Regions from separate parts of the Streptomyces pimonensis genome, predicted to be linked through region 1. Evidence: riboswitches for the same ligand, from Rfam matches in the RefSeq annotation. Region 1 holds a riboswitch; each other region holds the start of a gene.
The links. A riboswitch is a leader RNA that binds a small molecule or an ion and turns the genes downstream of it on or off. The one in region 1 is predicted to bind cobalamin.

Region 1 (4,936 bases):
GGCGGACCGCACGCTCCCCGCGGACTCCGTCGCCCGGGCGCCGGCCGTCGTCAGTTCCCGGCCACCGTGCCCAGGAAGCGGATGTGCGGCCGGTCGCCGGGGCCGGGGCGGGTGACCGCGGCGCGTACGCCGTAGACGTCGGCGATCAGGGACTCGGTCAGCGTGCCGCCCGGGGTGCCGGCGGCGACCGCCCGGCCCTGCCGGAGCACGACGACCTGGTCGCAGTACATGGCCGCCAGGTTCAGGTCGTGCAGGGCGACGACGCTGGTGACGGGCAGCTCGGCGACCAGGTTCAGCAGGTCGAGCTGGTGCTGGATGTCGAGGTGGTTGGTCGGTTCGTCCAGCAGCAGCTCGCGCGGTTCCTGGGCCAGGGCGCGGGCGATCTGCACGCGCTGCCGCTCGCCGCCGGAGAGCGTGTGCCAGGGCTGGTCGGCGCGGTCGGCGAGGCCGGTGCGCTCCAGGGCGGTGCGCACGGCCTCCTCGTCCGCCGCGGTCGCGGGGGTCCAGGCGCGGCGGTGCGGGATGCGGCCGAGGCGTACGACGTCGAGGACGGTCAGCTCGACGAGGGTGTCGGCGTGCTGCTCGACGACGGCCACGCGCCGGGCCACGGACCGGCGGCCCCAGTCGCCGAGGGGACGCCCGTCGAGGGTGACGACGCCGGAGGCGGGGGCGAGGACGCCGGCCAGCAGCCGCAGCAGCGTCGACTTCCCCGAGCCGTTGGGGCCGAGCAGCCCGGTCACGGAGCCGGGGCGGGGAGCGAGGCTCACGCCGTCGAGGATCAGCCGTCCGTCGACGCCGCGGCTCACGCGGTCGGCGGCGAGGGTGGGCGACCCGGCGGGCGGCTCCCCGGTGGACGCCTGTCCGGCGGTCGCCCGCCCGGGGCCGGGGCGCCGGGCGACCCCGTCCCGCCGCTGGGCGCCGGCCGTCATCGCATCCTCCTCGTGCGGTACAGCACCAGGACGAACGCCGGGACGCCGACCAGCGAGGTCACCACGCCCACCGGCACCTCCCGGGGATCGAGGACGGTACGGGCCAGGGTGTCGGCCCAGACCAGGAACACCGCCCCGGCGAGCGCGGTGACCGGCAGCAGCCGGGCGTGCCCCGGGCCGACGAGGGCGCGGGCGGCGTGCGGCAGGACCAGGCCGACGAAGCCGATCGCACCGGCCGAGCTGACCAGCGCGGCGGTCAGCAGCGCGGTCACGCACAGCAGCACCAGTCGGGTCCGGGCGACCGCGACCCCGAGGGTCGCCGCGGCGTTCCGGCCGAAGGCGAAGGCGTCCAGGGTGCGTGCGTGCCCCAGGCACACCACGAGGGCGAGCGCCAGGACGGCCAGGCACAGCCCCACCTCGGTCCAGCCGGCCCCGCCGAGCGACCCGAGCAGCCAGAACAGCACGCCCCGGGTGGTCTCCGCGTCGGCCGTCGTCGTCACCACGAACGAGGTCAGGGCGGAGAACAGCTGCATCGCGGCCACTCCGGACAGCACCACGCGGTCCGTCGTCCCGCCGAGCGTGTGGCTGAGCAGCAGCACCAGCGCGAACGAGCCCACCGCGCCCACGAACGCGCCGCCGGAGACGGACAGGACACCGCCGCCGGCGCCGAGGACGATCACGACGACGGCGCCGGTCGACGCCCCGGAGGAGACGCCCAGGACGAAGGGGTCGGCGAGCGGGTTGCGCAGCAACGACTGCATCACCGCGCCGCACACGGCGAGCCCGGCACCGCACACCGCCGCGAGCAGGGTGCGCGGCAGCCGCAGGTTCCAGACGATGCCCTCCCGGATCGGGGTCAGCTCCGTCGTGCCCCACCCCAGACGGGAGGCGACCACCGACCAGGCGTCGCCGACACCGATGTCCGCCGGGCCGATGGTGATGGCCACGGCGACGGACGCGGCGAGCACCGCCAGCCCGGCGCCCAGGCCGGCCACGCCGCGCAGCGCACCCGCGGCGCCCCGCGGCGGGCGGGCCGGGGAGGACCGCGGCGTGGTGGTCATCCGGCGAGCCCGTACTCGCGCAGCGCGGCGGCCACCTTCTCCACGCCCTCGACGGTGCGGATCGTCGGGTTCATGGCCTGCCCGCTGAGCAGCACGTACCGCTTCTCCCTCACCGCCTCCATGTTCCTCGTCGCCGGGTTCGACTCCAGGAACGCGATCTTCTTCTCGGCCGACTCGGCGGTCTGCGACCTGCGGGTGAGGTCGCCGATGACGAGCACGTCGGGGTCGCGGTCGGCGACGGTCTCCCAGTTGATCTGGGGCCATTCCTGCGTGGTGTCGTCGAAGACGTTCTTCGCGCCGAGCGCGTTCGTGATGACGCCGGGCGCACCGCAGCAGCCCGCCATGTAGGGGGACTCCTGGTTCGCGAACCAGTACAGCACGGTGGTGTCCCCCGCGCGGATCCCGGACGCGGCCTCCGCCACCCGGCTCCCCAGCCGGGCGACCAGCCTCTCGCCCCGTTCCTCCACCCCGAAGACCCGCGCCAGTTCCCGCACCTCGCGGTGGACGGTGTCCATGGTCAGGGGCTTCGTCCGCGAGCCGTCGCCGTCGCCGCTGTTGTCCTTGCCCTCGCAGTCGGCGGGCGAGAGGTACGTGGGCACGCCGAGCTCCTCGAACCTGTCGCGGGGGGCCACCCCGCCCTTGCCCAGGGTGGAGGCGAAGGAGGAGGCCACGAAGTCCGGTTCGACGTCCAGGACCCGCTCGAACGACGGCTGGTCGTCGGCCAGCCGGGGCACCTTCGCGGCGGCCCGCTCCAGTCCCTTCATGACCGGGTCGGTCCAGGTGGCCGTCCCCACCATGCGGTCGGCCAGGCCGAGGGAGAGCAGGATCTCGGTGGTGCCCTGGTTCAGGGACACGGCCCGCTTCGGCGGGGCCCCGACCGTCACCTCCTGCCCGCAGTTGTCGAGCGTGACGGCCCGCGCTCCGGCGGGGGCGGGCTTTCCGGACGAGCCGGACCCCGCGCCGGAACCGCACGCGGTGAGCAACAGCGCCCCGGTCAGGAGCAGGACGGAACAGCGGGCGGGACGTGGCAGATGCACGGTGGCGGCTTCCTCAACGTCAGGACCCATACGCGGGGCCCGTGCGGACGATCGGTCGCCAGCAGGTCTTCGGACTCGGGATCACCCCGGCGGAACGCCTTCCCGGACCCGGTTGTGACCGTCGTCCAGTGGCTGCTGCCCCGCCCGTCACCCTCACCGCTGCGCGTCAGTTCCGGGCTCCCACCGGATTCCCTGACCCGTGCACGCGGAAGGCCGTGTGCACGGGTTCGACTGGCGTTCGGAAGCTACCACAGCCCCGCGGGTGCGGCCCGAAGCACCCGTCCCGGGCTCCGGGCGCACGCGTCCGCCGGCCTGCGGCGGGCGGCTGCCGAGGCCCCGTGCCCGGCCGGTACGGCCGCCTTCGGGCAGGGCGACGGAGCCGTCGCACCGCGCCCCGGTGACCACGGCGGGCAGTCCCTCCCCGGCCCCGGCCATCCCCTGAACCACCGGCCGCCGCAGGCCGGCACAGCCCGCTGGACCACGGCTCCGCCCTCGAAGGGTCTTCCCGGGGGCGCGTCATACGACGTCAACGGAGCGCGCGCCAGGCCGCCTCGTCGAAATCGGCGGGCAGACCGCCCCCGGTGAGGTCCCAGGCCCACAGGCCGGCGAACGCGCCGGTGAGGCCGAGGGCCCGGATCCGGCCGTCCTCGAACTCCTCGGCGTGCTCGTCGGACAGGACGGTGGCGTCGAGGGGCGGTCCGACGGGGTGCCAGTCGGCGCCCACGCGCAGCGCGGACGGATCAGGGTGCGAACCCGGCAGGACCGGATTGCGGATGATCTGGGCGGTTGACTGCCGCATGCGCCTCGTGTGCCTCTCGAACCCTGGACGACCGCACCGTGGAAGCACGGACCGTGATGTCGAACGCGCTTGCGTTCAAGTGGTGGAGGCGCCGGCGGACACCGGCCACGCCACGGTCCGCCGTGCCGGCCGACAGACCGTGGCCACAGGTCCGTCCGCGCCCGCGCCGCGTCCTCACGGGACATGAGAACCGTCACCCCGGCCCCGCGCGTCATGGCCTACGGTCTCATCAGGCATCGTCCGGAACGAGGGAGGGGTCGTGGAGCAGCCCAGGACGGCGTTGGCCGAGCGGATCGCCGAGCGGCGGGCGGGGGTCGGCGACCCCCGGGCGCTGGTCGGCGAGATGCGCAGGACGGTCCTGCTGGTCCCGTCCGTCGACGGGCGCCTGTGGAGCGCGCGTTCGGGCGGGGTGCGGTGGGTGTGCGCCTTCACGGACGAGACGGCGCTGGCCCGGTTCGCGCTTGTTCACGGGCCGGGGGAGCGGCCGGTGGAGTACGCCGCGCTGCTGGGCGCGCGCATCGTGGACGAGATCGTGCCGGGCCTGGGAGAGCCCGCCGGCCTCGCCGTGGACATCGCCACCGAGGACGGGTCGATGTTCTTCCCGCCGGTCACCGGGATCGTTCCGGACGGGGCCGCCGTCGATGCCGGGACGGCCGGGGAGGAGCGTGGTCGTGGGCGGTGACGGGCTGGACCTGAGCTTCGACGAGGCGTCGGTGGCGAAGTTCACGCAGGGTGTGGGCGCCACCATCGACGGGCTGGGCGACCTGGGCGGCGCGACCGGCTCGGTGATGGGCAAGGGCTTCTCCCAGTTGTCGATGACGGGGATGGAGGCCGGGCACCACGGGCTGTCGGTCGATTTCGAGGACTTCTGCGAGCGCTGGGAGTGGGGCGTGCGCGCCCTGGTGCACGACGCCAGCGAGCTCGCGGACCGGCTCGGTCTGGCGGCCGGCACGCAGTGGGAGCACGACCAGTACGTCGAGGGGGCGCTGAAGGTGGGGGTCAACTCCGTGGCGGGTGGCAATCCGCACGCCTCCGAGGAGGAGATCACCCGACAGGGCTGGGGCGAGGTGTTCACGCCGGACGCCCTGGACCCGGACTGGAGTGCCGGGT
Region 2 (4,936 bases), on a different contig from region 1:
GATCTTGTCGACCATGGCCTCGCGGTCCACGGCGAGGTCCAGGGCGCGGCGGATCGCGGTGTCGCCGGCGACCGGGTTGCCGGTGGGGAGGGTGACGGCGCGGAAGTCGTACGACGTCGCCCGGTACGTCTTCTTGCCGTCGTCGCTCTTGAAGGTGGCGGCGAGGTTGGGCGGGAGGGTCGCGCCGTCGAGGTCGCCCGAGCGCAGCCGGGTGGCGCGGACGTCGTCGTCGGCGATGATCGCCATGGTGAGCTTCTCCACCTCCGGGGCGCCGCCCCAGTAGTGCGGATTGGCCTTGAAGGTGAGCTTCTCGCCCTTGCTCCAGTCGGTGAGGACGTACGGTCCGGTGCCGACCGGCTTCGTGTTGAAGGAGCCGGTGTTGGGGTCCTGCCCGCCCGCGACGTGCTCGGGGACGACGGGCAGCACCGTGCGGGCGGCGAAGGCCGCGTAGGGGTAGTCGAGGGTGAAGACGACCTTGTCGTCGCCGTCCGCCTCGACCTCTTTGATCGCGTCCAGTTCGCTCCTGGCGGTGTTGTTGGTCCTGTCGTCCAGCACGGTCTCGTACGTGAAGACCACGTCGTCGGCGGTCAGCGGCTCGCCGTCGCTGAACTTCACGCCGTCGCGCAGGGTGTACGTATAGGTACGGCCGCCGTCGGTGACCTCGGGGAGGGCCTTCGCCAGCGCGGGCTTCAGCTCCATGTCCGCGCCGCGGGCGAGGAGCCCGTCGAAGATCTTGGAGTTGCCGTCCTTGCCGTAGCCGAGCAGGGGGCTGAGGGTGTCCGGTTCGGACGGGACCCCGATCACGACGGAGTCGGCGGACGCCCCGCCGCCCGCGCCGCCGTCGCCCGGCGCCGAGCAGGCGGCGACCGCACCGGCCATCGCGACCGCGGCGGCGGCCCCCCGTATTCGTCGGGTCGTCATCGAACCTCACTCCATGTTGCCCGGAAACCGTTGTTGCATATTAATTGCAGCAAGGTGCTGCCCAGAACGGCGGCCCCTCACTCCCCGCCTTTGCGGGAAGCTCCGCTCCTGTCGGGCACGCAGGTGTGCGCCCGGTCGCGAGCCGCCGGGCGCCGTCCGCGCGCCCCCGACGGCCGCTTGTCACCGGACCGGAACGGGCACTACTGTCACCACGCCTTGGTGACGGGAAATCGGTGCGATACCGGTGCGGCCCTCGCCACTGTGATCGGGAAGTCCGGCTCCAGTCCTCACGGACGGCCACTGGGTCCCTCGGGGCCCGGGAAGGCGGGGCACGGACGGTGGTACCCGTCAGCCAGGAGACCGGCCAAGGCGCGTCAACCATCCACGAGGTGCTGGAGAGGGTCTGCTGAGCCATGCACATCGCCGAGGGTTTCCTGCCTCCGGCGCACGCGGCCGCCTGGGGCGTCGCGTCGGCGCCGTTCCTCGTCCACGGAGCCCGGTCGCTCGTCCGTGACGTCAGGGAACATCCCGAGAGCACACTGCTGCTGGGCGCGTCGGGAGCGTTCACGTTCGTGCTGTCCGCGCTGAAACTGCCGTCGGTCACCGGGAGTTGCTCCCACCCCACCGGCACGGGTCTGGGCGCAATCCTGTTCCGGCCGCCGGTGATGGCGGTGCTGGGCACCATCACCCTGCTGTTCCAGGCGCTGCTGCTCGCCCACGGCGGGCTGACCACCCTGGGCGCCAACGTCTTCTCGATGGCGGTCGTCGGCCCCTGGGCCGGGTACGGGGTCTACCGGCTGCTGCGCCGCTGCGACGTGCCGCTGATGGTGGCGGTGTTCTTCGGCGCGTTCGTCGCCGACCTGTCGACGTACTGCGTGACGAGCGTGCAGCTGGCGCTCGCCTTCCCCGACCCCGGCAGCGGGTTCCTGGGAGCGCTGGGCAAGTTCGGCTCCGTCTTCGCCGTGACGCAGATCCCGCTCGCGGTGAGCGAGGGGCTGCTGACCGTGCTGGTGATGCGCATGCTGGTGCAGTCGGGCAAGGCGGAGCTGACGCGGCTCGGGGTGCTGGTCGCCTCGGTGGCCGGACGGGGGACCGCGAACCCGGCGGAGGCGGCGGACTCGGCGGAGGCGGCCCGATGAGCCGCAACGCCAGGATCAACACGCTGCTGCTGGTGCTCGTGGCCGCGCTCGCCGTGATCCCGCTGGTGTTCGGGCTCGGCGACCACAAGGAGGAGCCGTTCGCGGGCGCGGACGCCGAGGCGGAGACCGCGATCACCGAGATCGACCCGGACTACGAGCCCTGGTTCTCGCCGCTGTACGAACCGCCGTCCGGCGAGATCGAGTCGGCACTGTTCGCCCTCCAGGCCGCGCTCGGCGCGGGCGTCCTCGGGTACTGCTTCGGGGTGCGGCGCGGGCGGCGGCAGGGGGAGGCGCGGGCGCTCGCCGCGGCGGAGACCGGCCCGGGACCGGGTGCCGGTGCGGACGCCGCCACTGCCGACAGCCGGCCGGGCGGCGCGACGGGACGGGACGCCGTCGGCGGACCGGCCACCGCACAGGACGGCGACGGCCCCGCGGCCGGTGACGGATTCCGGACCGGGGCCGGCCCCGGTCCGGGCGGCGGGGCCGCGCCCCGGCGGCGGGACTGACACCACGTGCTGCCGATCGACGCGGCGGCGCACAGCAGCCGCTGGCGCCGCCGTCATCCCGTGGACAAGGCGGTGCTGGGACTGGGCCTCACCGTGCTGGCGATCTCGCTGCCGCCGTGGCCGGGCGCCGCCCTGGTACTGGTGACGGCGCTCGCGGTGCTGCTCGGCCCGGCCGGGGTGCCGGGCCGGCGGCTGTGGCGGGCGTACCGGGTGCCGCTGGGTTTCTGCGTCACCGGAGCGCTGACGCTGCTGGTGCGGGTGGGCGGGCCGGGCGGGTTCGTGTCCTGGGCCGAGGACGGGCCGCCACGCGCCGGGGAGGTGCTGCTGCGCACGTCGGCGGCCTCGCTGGGCGTCCTGCTGTTCGCCTTCACCACACCGATGTCCGACCTGCTGCCGCGCCTGGTGCGGGCCGGGGTACCGGCCCCGCTCGTGGACGTGGCGCTGGTGACGTACCGGATGAGCTTCCTGCTGCTGGACTCGGTGCGCCGCGTCCGGGAGGCGCAGGCGGCCCGGCTCGGGCACACCACCCGGGCGGCGGCGTGGCGTTCGCTGGGCGGGCTCGGCGCGACCGCGTTCGTCCGGTCCTTCGACCGGGCGGCGCGGCTGCAGGCCGGGCTCGCCGGGCGCGGCTACGACGGCACCCTGCGCGTGCTGGTGCCCGAAGTCCGCGTCTCCGTCCGGTTCACGGCGCTGAGCGTGGCGCTGCTGGCGGCGCTGGCCGCCCTCGCCCTCCTACTGGAAAGGCCGTTGTCGTGAGCGGGACCGTCCTGGTGGCCCTGCGGGGCGCGTCGTTCGCGTACGAGGACGGCCCGCCCGTGCTCAGCGGCCTGGACTTCGAGGTGCGCGAGGGGCGCGCGCTGGCGCTGCTGGGACGCAACGGCAGCGGCAAGACGACGCTGATGCGGCTGCTGAGCGGGGGACTGCGTCCGGACGGAGGCGAGTTGACCGTCGAGGGGCGACCGGTCCGCTACCACCGCAAGGGCCTGACGGCGCTGCGCACCACCGTGCAGCTGGTGGTGCAGGACCCCGACGACCAGTTGTTCGCCGCGTCCGTCGGACAGGACGTGTCCTTCGGCCCGCTGAACCTCGGCCTGCCCGACGCGGAGGTGCGCGCCCGGGTGGCGGAGGCGCTGGCCGCGCTGGACATCGCCGCCCTCGCCGACCGTCCCACACACCTGCTGTCCTACGGGCAGCGCAAGCGGACGGCGATCGCGGGCGCGGTCGCGATGCGGCCCCGTGTCCTGGTCCTCGACGAACCGACGGCGGGCCTGGACCCCGACGGCCAGGAACGCCTTCTGGCGACCCTCGACGGCCTGCGCGAGAACGGTACGACGGTCGTCATGGCCACCCACGACGTGGACCTGGCCCTGCGCTGGGCCGATGACGCGGCCCTGCTCACCCCGTCCGGCGCGCACACCGGACCCGCGGCCGACATGCTGGCCCGCACGGACCTCCTCACGACGGCGGGGCTGCGGCTGCCGTGGGGAGTGGCGGTCGGGAGGCTGCTGCGGGCCCGGGGGCTGCTGGCGGGCGGCGCCGCCAATCCGCGTACGCCGGAGGAGCTGGCGGCGCTGCAGGTGCTGTGAGGGGCCGACCGCGGCGGCCTCAGGCCCTGTCCCCCGGGTCGGCCGTGAGCTGTCGTAGGTCGGTGGCCCGGGTGATGGCCGACTCGACGGCGGCGATGCGGTCGCCGAGGAGGGAAAGGGCGGCGACCGCGCGGGCCAGGGCGTCCTCGTCGGGGCCGCCCAGGGCCACGGTGCGGACGTGGGCCGCCTTCAGCCCGGTCCAGCGGACCGCCTGGTCGGGGGTGAGGGTGCCGCGCAGTTCGGCGAGTTTGAGCAGGCTCGCCTCGGCTCCGGTGGTGAGGGTCTGGGCCTCGGCCGTGTAGTGGTCGTCGATGACGGCGGACAGCTCGGCGGCGTTCATGACGGGCTGGATCCGCTGGGCGATCTTGTTCATGTTGCGGTAGGAGCCCTGGAGCCGGAACGGCGGCTCGGTGCGGGCCTCGTCGGACTGGGCGGCGGAGGCGATGTAGGCGGCGTTGACGGCGAGGACCGTGCGGCGGGCGGTGAGCAGGTGGCGCAGCACCGCAAGGACGCGGTCCAGTTCGGTGGGGGCGTAGGGGTGGACGAGGCGGTCGGCGCGGGCGGTGGGGTCGTTCTCGGCGAGGCGGATCAGCAGGTCCAGGTCGGCGCGGTCGCGGCCGGCGAGCGGGGCGAGCACCGGGTTGGCGGTGAGGGCGTTCTCCACGAAGCTGAGCGCGAAGACGTCCTCCTTGCCGGTGAGGACGTCGCCGAGGTTCCACACGTCGGCGCGGTTGGCCAGCATGTCGGGGACCCGGAAGGTCTCGCCGGACTCGGTGTAGGGGTT
Region 3 (4,936 bases), on a different contig from region 1:
AAGCAGATCAGGTTCAGCAGGAAGCGCCGGCGGTCCGACCGGGTCTCCAGCCGGTCGATCTCCTCCACCGAGTCCATCCACCGGAAGCAGAACTCGGCCTTCTCCCGGATGGACGGGATGTTCTCCACGGCCGCGAAGGCCGCCGCCCGGTCGTCCGGGTCGGGCAGGTACGTGTCCAGCAGGGTCAGGTAGAACTGGACGTGCACCGCCTCCTCGAACAACTGCCGCGACAGGTACAGCCGCGCCTCCGGGGAGTTGATGTGCTTGTACAGGGTCAGCACCAGGTTGTTCGCCACGATCGAGTCGCCGGTCGCGAAGAACGCGACCAGCCGGCCGATCAGGTGCTGCTCCTCGGGGCTGAGCCTCGCCAGGTCGGCCACGTCCGAGTGGAGGTCCACCTCCTCGACGTGCCAGGTGTTCTTGATGGCGTCCCGGTAGCGCTCGTAGAAGTCGGGGTAGCGCATGGGGCGCAGAGTCAGCTCGAAGCCCGGGTCGAGCAGGTTCTTGGTTCCGCTGGTCATCACTGGCAGGCCTCACAGGACTCGGGGTTTTCCAGGGAGCAGGCGACGGCCTCGGGGTCGGCCGCCTGCTGGACGGGGACGGTGGTCCGGGCCGCCGCGCGGGCGATCCGGGTCGCCGGGCGGGAGCGCAGGTAGTACGTGGTCTTCAGGCCCTGCTTCCAGGCGTACGCGTACATCGAGGAGAGCTTGCCGATGGTCGGCGTCTCCAGGAACAGGTTCAGCGACTGGGCCTGGTCGAGGTACGGGGTGCGGGCGACGGCCGTGTCGATCAGAGCGCGCTGCGGGATCTCCCAGGCGGTGCGGTACAGCCGCCGCACGTCCTCGGGGATCCAGGCGAAGCCCTGCACCGAGCCGCCCGCCTCGCGCAGCGCCTCACGGGTGCGCGCGTCCCACACGCCGAGCCGCTTCAGGTCGTCCACCAGGTACGAGTTGACCTGGAGGAACTCACCGGACAGCGTCTCGCGCTTGAACAGGTTGGACACCTGCGGCTCGATGCACTCGTACACGCCCGCGATCGACGCGATGGTGGCGGTGGGCGCGATCGCGAGGAGCAGCGAGTTGCGCATCCCGACGGAGGTGATCCGCGTCCGCAGCGCCGCCCAGCGCTCCGGCCAGGTGGGCTCGACGCCGTAGTGGTCGGGGTGCAGCACGCCCCGGGCGGCACGGGTCTTCTCCCAGGCCGGGAAGGGGCCGCAGCGCTCGGCGAGGTCGGCGGAGGTCTCGTACGCGGCGAGCATGATCCGCTCGGCGATCCTCGTGGACAGGGCCTTCGCCTCCGGGGAGTCGAAGGGCAGCCGCAGCTTGAAGAGGACGTCCTGCAGGCCCATGGCGCCGAGACCGACGGGGCGCCACTGGGCGTTGGAGCGGCCCGCCTGCTCGGTCGGGTAGAAGTTGATGTCGACGACCCGGTCGAGGAACGTCACGGCCGTGCGCACGGTCGCGTCCAGGCGCTCCCAGTCGATGTCCCCGTCCGCCACGAAGGCGCCGAGGTTGACCGACCCCAGGTTGCAGACCGCGGTCTCCCCGTCGTCGGTGACCTCCAGGATCTCCGTGCACAGGTTCGAGGAGTGGATGACGTGGCCCGGCTCGGCGGTCTGGTTCGCCGTGCGGTTGGCGGTGTCCTTGAAGGTCATCCAGCCGTTGCCGGTCTGTGCGAGGGTGCGCATCATGCGGCCGTACAGCTCGCGGGCCGGGAGGGTCTTCCGCGCCAGGCCCTCCGCCTCGGCGGCCCGGTACGCCGCGTCGAACTCCTCGCCCCACAGGTCGACCAGTCCGGGCACGTCCGCCGGGGAGAACAGCGACCACTGCCCGTCGGTGTCCACCCGGCGCATGAACTCGTCCGGCACCCAGTGCGCGAGGTTCAGGTTGTGCGTGCGGCGGGCGTCCTCACCGGTGTTGTCGCGCAGCTCCAGGAACTCCTCGATGTCGGAGTGCCAGGTCTCCAGGTAGACCGCCGCCGCTCCCTTGCGCCGCCCGCCCTGGTTCACGGCGGCGACCGAGGCGTCGAGCGTCTTCAGGAACGGGACGATGCCGTTGGAGTGCCCGTTGGTGCCGCGGATCAGCGAACCCCGGGCGCGGATGCGGGAGTAGGACAGGCCGATGCCGCCGGCGTGCTTGGAGAGGCGGGCGACCTGGTGGTAGCGGTCGTAGATCGAGTCCAGCTCGTCCCTGGGGGAGTCGAGGAGGTAGCAGGACGACATCTGCGGGTGGCGCGTGCCGGAGTTGAACAGCGTGGGGGAGGAGGGCAGGTAGTCCAGGCGGCTCATCAGCCCGTACAGCGCGGCGACCTCGTCCACGGAGCGCGCGCTGTCGTCCTCGGCGAGTCCGGCGGCGACCCGCAGCAGGAAGTGCTGGGGCGTCTCGACAACCTTGCGGGTGACCGGGTGCCGCAGCAGGTAGCGGCTGTACAGGGTGCGCAGGCCGAAGTAGCCGAAGCGGTCGTCGGCCCGGGGGGCGATCAGCGCGTCCAGGCGGGCGGCGTGCGACCGGACGAACCCGGCGGTCCGGTCGGCGATCAGGCCCTCGCGGTGCCCGGTCGCGACGGACCCGGTGAACGAGGTGACGCCCTGCGAGGCGGCCTCGGCGCGGATGCCGATGGTCAGCAGCCGGGCGGCGAGCCGGGAGTAGGCCGGGTCCTCGGAGATGAGCCCGGCCGCCGCCTCGGTGGCCAGCTCCCGCAGCTCCGCCGCGTCGGCGGAAGCGGACCGGCCGCGCAGCGCGGCGGCGGCGACCCGGCCGGGGTCGGCGTCCGGCAGGTCGGCGGTCAGCTCGGTCAGGGTCCGCAGCAGCGCGGCACCGGGACCGCCGCTCTCCTCGGTCACGTCGATCGCTGAGGCCGGATCGGCTGGCGCGATGGTCACGTGGGGGCTCTCCCTCGCTCGGCACGGGGCCTCGAAGAGGGCAGGAGGGCAGCACACGAGCGCACGCGGCGCCGCGTCCACCGGCCCATTCCACGAGGCCCGGACGTCCAGGCACCCGGACCGGACGGCCGGGCGCACTGTCGGCAGGTCCTCGGACTGACGCCCGTGCGCGCGCCTCGGGGAGGGCAGGCATGGGTACACCGTTGCGGGACAGTTCCGGACTCACACCGGATTCCCCTGCGACGACAGCGAGCATGAGCATACATCTTGTGCCGACTGCCGCCAGCAACCCCATATCTTGTGTCGTGCTGGTCTCAGAGCGTCAACTCATAGGTGAGGAGCACGATGTCGTCCAGCTCCGGCAGCGGGTACCAGTCGCGTTCCGGTGTGCGGGTGAAACCGCCCCGCTCGTGGACGCGGTGGGCGGCACGCATGGTGCGCTGGGCCGACAGCACGACCCGTCCGCATCCCTCGACGGCCCGCGCCCGGTCCACGCAGGCACGCACCAGAGCCTCCCCGGCGCCCCGTCCCCGGCACGCGCGGGCGACCGCCAGCATCCGGATCTCCGCTTCGCCCGGCCCCGCTGTGTCGGCCATCGGGCCGGGACCCGGCACGAAGGTCACCCCGCCCAGCACCGCCCCGTTCTCCACGGCGACCAGCACCTCGGCGGCGGCCCGCTTCGCCACGTCCCTGAGCTCACCGAGGTACCCGTCGCTCTCCCCGAAGTCCAGCAGCCCGTCGAGCAGGTAGGCCTGCGCGGTGATCTCACCGAGTTCCTCGTACTCGCCGGGTTCCACCGGCCGGATGACGAGGTCCATGAGCGGAGTGTGCCGGACGGGTGCGACGACGGGCCACCGGTTCTCCCCGACGGCCCGTCACCTCCGTACCCGCCGCCTCAGTGGGCGCTGTCCGCCGTGGCCGGCGGGAGCTCGACCCGGACACCGGGGTCGCCCACGTCCGCCGTGTAGTCCTCCGGCTTGGTCCGGTCGACGCCCTCGGGCGCCTTGACGGCCCTCATGACGAAGGTCAGCACGACCGTGACCAGGACGTTGAGCACGAACGCGGTGAGGCCGATGTAGCCGATCTCGCCGATGCCGGGGATCTCCTTCGACGACCCGCCGAAGTGCTTCTGCGTCGGCGAGGCCACCCCGTACGCGGCGACCGTGCCGTAGGCCATGCCGACCGCCCAGCCGCCGATCAGCGCCCAGCGGTGGAACCAGCGGGTGAACAGACCGCCCACCAGCGCCGGGAAGGTCTGCAGGATCCAGATGCCTCCCAGCAGCTGGAAGTTGATGGCGACCGTCTTGTCCATGGTCAGGACGAAGACCAGCGCGCCCACCTTCACCAGCAGGGACACGGCCTTGGAGACCTGGGTCTCCTGCTTCGGCGTCGCGTCCGGCTTGATGAAGTCCTTGTAGATGTTGCGGGTGAACAGGTTCGCCGCCGCGATCGACATGATCGCCGCCGGCACCAGCGCGCCGATGCCGATCGCCGCGAAGGCCACGCCCGCGAACCAGTCCGGGAACATGTTCTCGAACAGCTGCGGGATCGCCAGCTGACCGTTGTCGACCTCGACCCCGGCCGCGATCGCCATGAAGCCGAGCAGCGCCAGCAGGCCCAGCATCAGGGAGTACAGCGGCAGGATCGTGGTGTTGCGGCGGATCACCTCACGGCTGCGCGAGGACAGCGTCGCGGTGATCGAGTGCGGGTACATGAACAGCGCGAGCGCCGAGCCGAGCGCCAGCGTGGCGTACGTCCACTGGCCCGCCTCGTCCGGTACCAGCGCACCGCGCGGCGCGCCCGTGGCCGGGTCGGTCCGGCCGAACGCCTCGCTCGCGGAGGCGAAGACCTCGTCGAAGCCGCCCAGCTTGATCGGGATGTAGACGATCGCCACCGCGATCACGAGGTAGATCAGCGTGTCCTTGACGAACGCGATCAGCGCGGGGGCCCGCAGACCCGAGGAGTACGTGTACGCCGCCAGCACGCCGAAGGCGATCAGCAGCGGCAGGTCCCTGACGAACCAGTGGGTGTCCTCGCCGCCGCCGACGCCCATCA

Region 2: it holds a riboswitch for cobalamin, as region 1 does, so the genes downstream of both, KYY02_RS22070 (energy-coupling factor ABC transporter permease) here and KYY02_RS30530 (ABC transporter substrate-binding protein) in region 1, are expected to answer to the same signal.
Region 3: it holds a riboswitch for cobalamin, as region 1 does, so the genes downstream of both, KYY02_RS03260 (ribonucleoside-diphosphate reductase subunit alpha) here and KYY02_RS30530 (ABC transporter substrate-binding protein) in region 1, are expected to answer to the same signal.

Annotation. Positions count from the first base shown of each region.
Region 1 covers NZ_JAHWZY010000049.1:37,021-41,956, reverse strand. The annotation lists gene KYY02_RS30540 (ABC transporter ATP-binding protein) at 51-929, opposite strand; gene KYY02_RS30535 (FecCD family ABC transporter permease) at 926-1,990, opposite strand; gene KYY02_RS30530 (ABC transporter substrate-binding protein) at 1,987-3,027, opposite strand; cobalamin riboswitch at 3,091-3,221, opposite strand; gene KYY02_RS30525 (beta-xylosidase family glycoside hydrolase) at 3,554-3,826, opposite strand; gene KYY02_RS30520 (hypothetical protein) at 4,086-4,508, shown strand; gene KYY02_RS30515 (hypothetical protein) at 4,498-4,936, shown strand, end outside.
Region 2 covers NZ_JAHWZY010000023.1:8,588-13,523, reverse strand. The annotation lists gene KYY02_RS22075 (ABC transporter substrate-binding protein) at 1-921, opposite strand, end outside; cobalamin riboswitch at 1,122-1,304, shown strand; gene KYY02_RS22070 (energy-coupling factor ABC transporter permease) at 1,335-2,060, shown strand; gene KYY02_RS22065 (energy-coupling factor ABC transporter substrate-binding protein) at 2,057-2,566, shown strand; gene cbiQ (cobalt ECF transporter T component CbiQ) at 2,573-3,322, shown strand; gene KYY02_RS22055 (energy-coupling factor ABC transporter ATP-binding protein) at 3,319-4,152, shown strand; gene KYY02_RS22050 (DNA repair ATPase) at 4,172-4,936, opposite strand, start outside.
Region 3 covers NZ_JAHWZY010000002.1:156,534-161,469, forward strand. The annotation lists gene KYY02_RS03255 (ribonucleotide-diphosphate reductase subunit beta) at 1-521, opposite strand, end outside; gene KYY02_RS03260 (ribonucleoside-diphosphate reductase subunit alpha) at 521-2,881, opposite strand; cobalamin riboswitch at 3,007-3,180, opposite strand; gene KYY02_RS03265 (GNAT family N-acetyltransferase) at 3,196-3,699, opposite strand; gene mctP (monocarboxylate uptake permease MctP) at 3,777-4,936, opposite strand, start outside.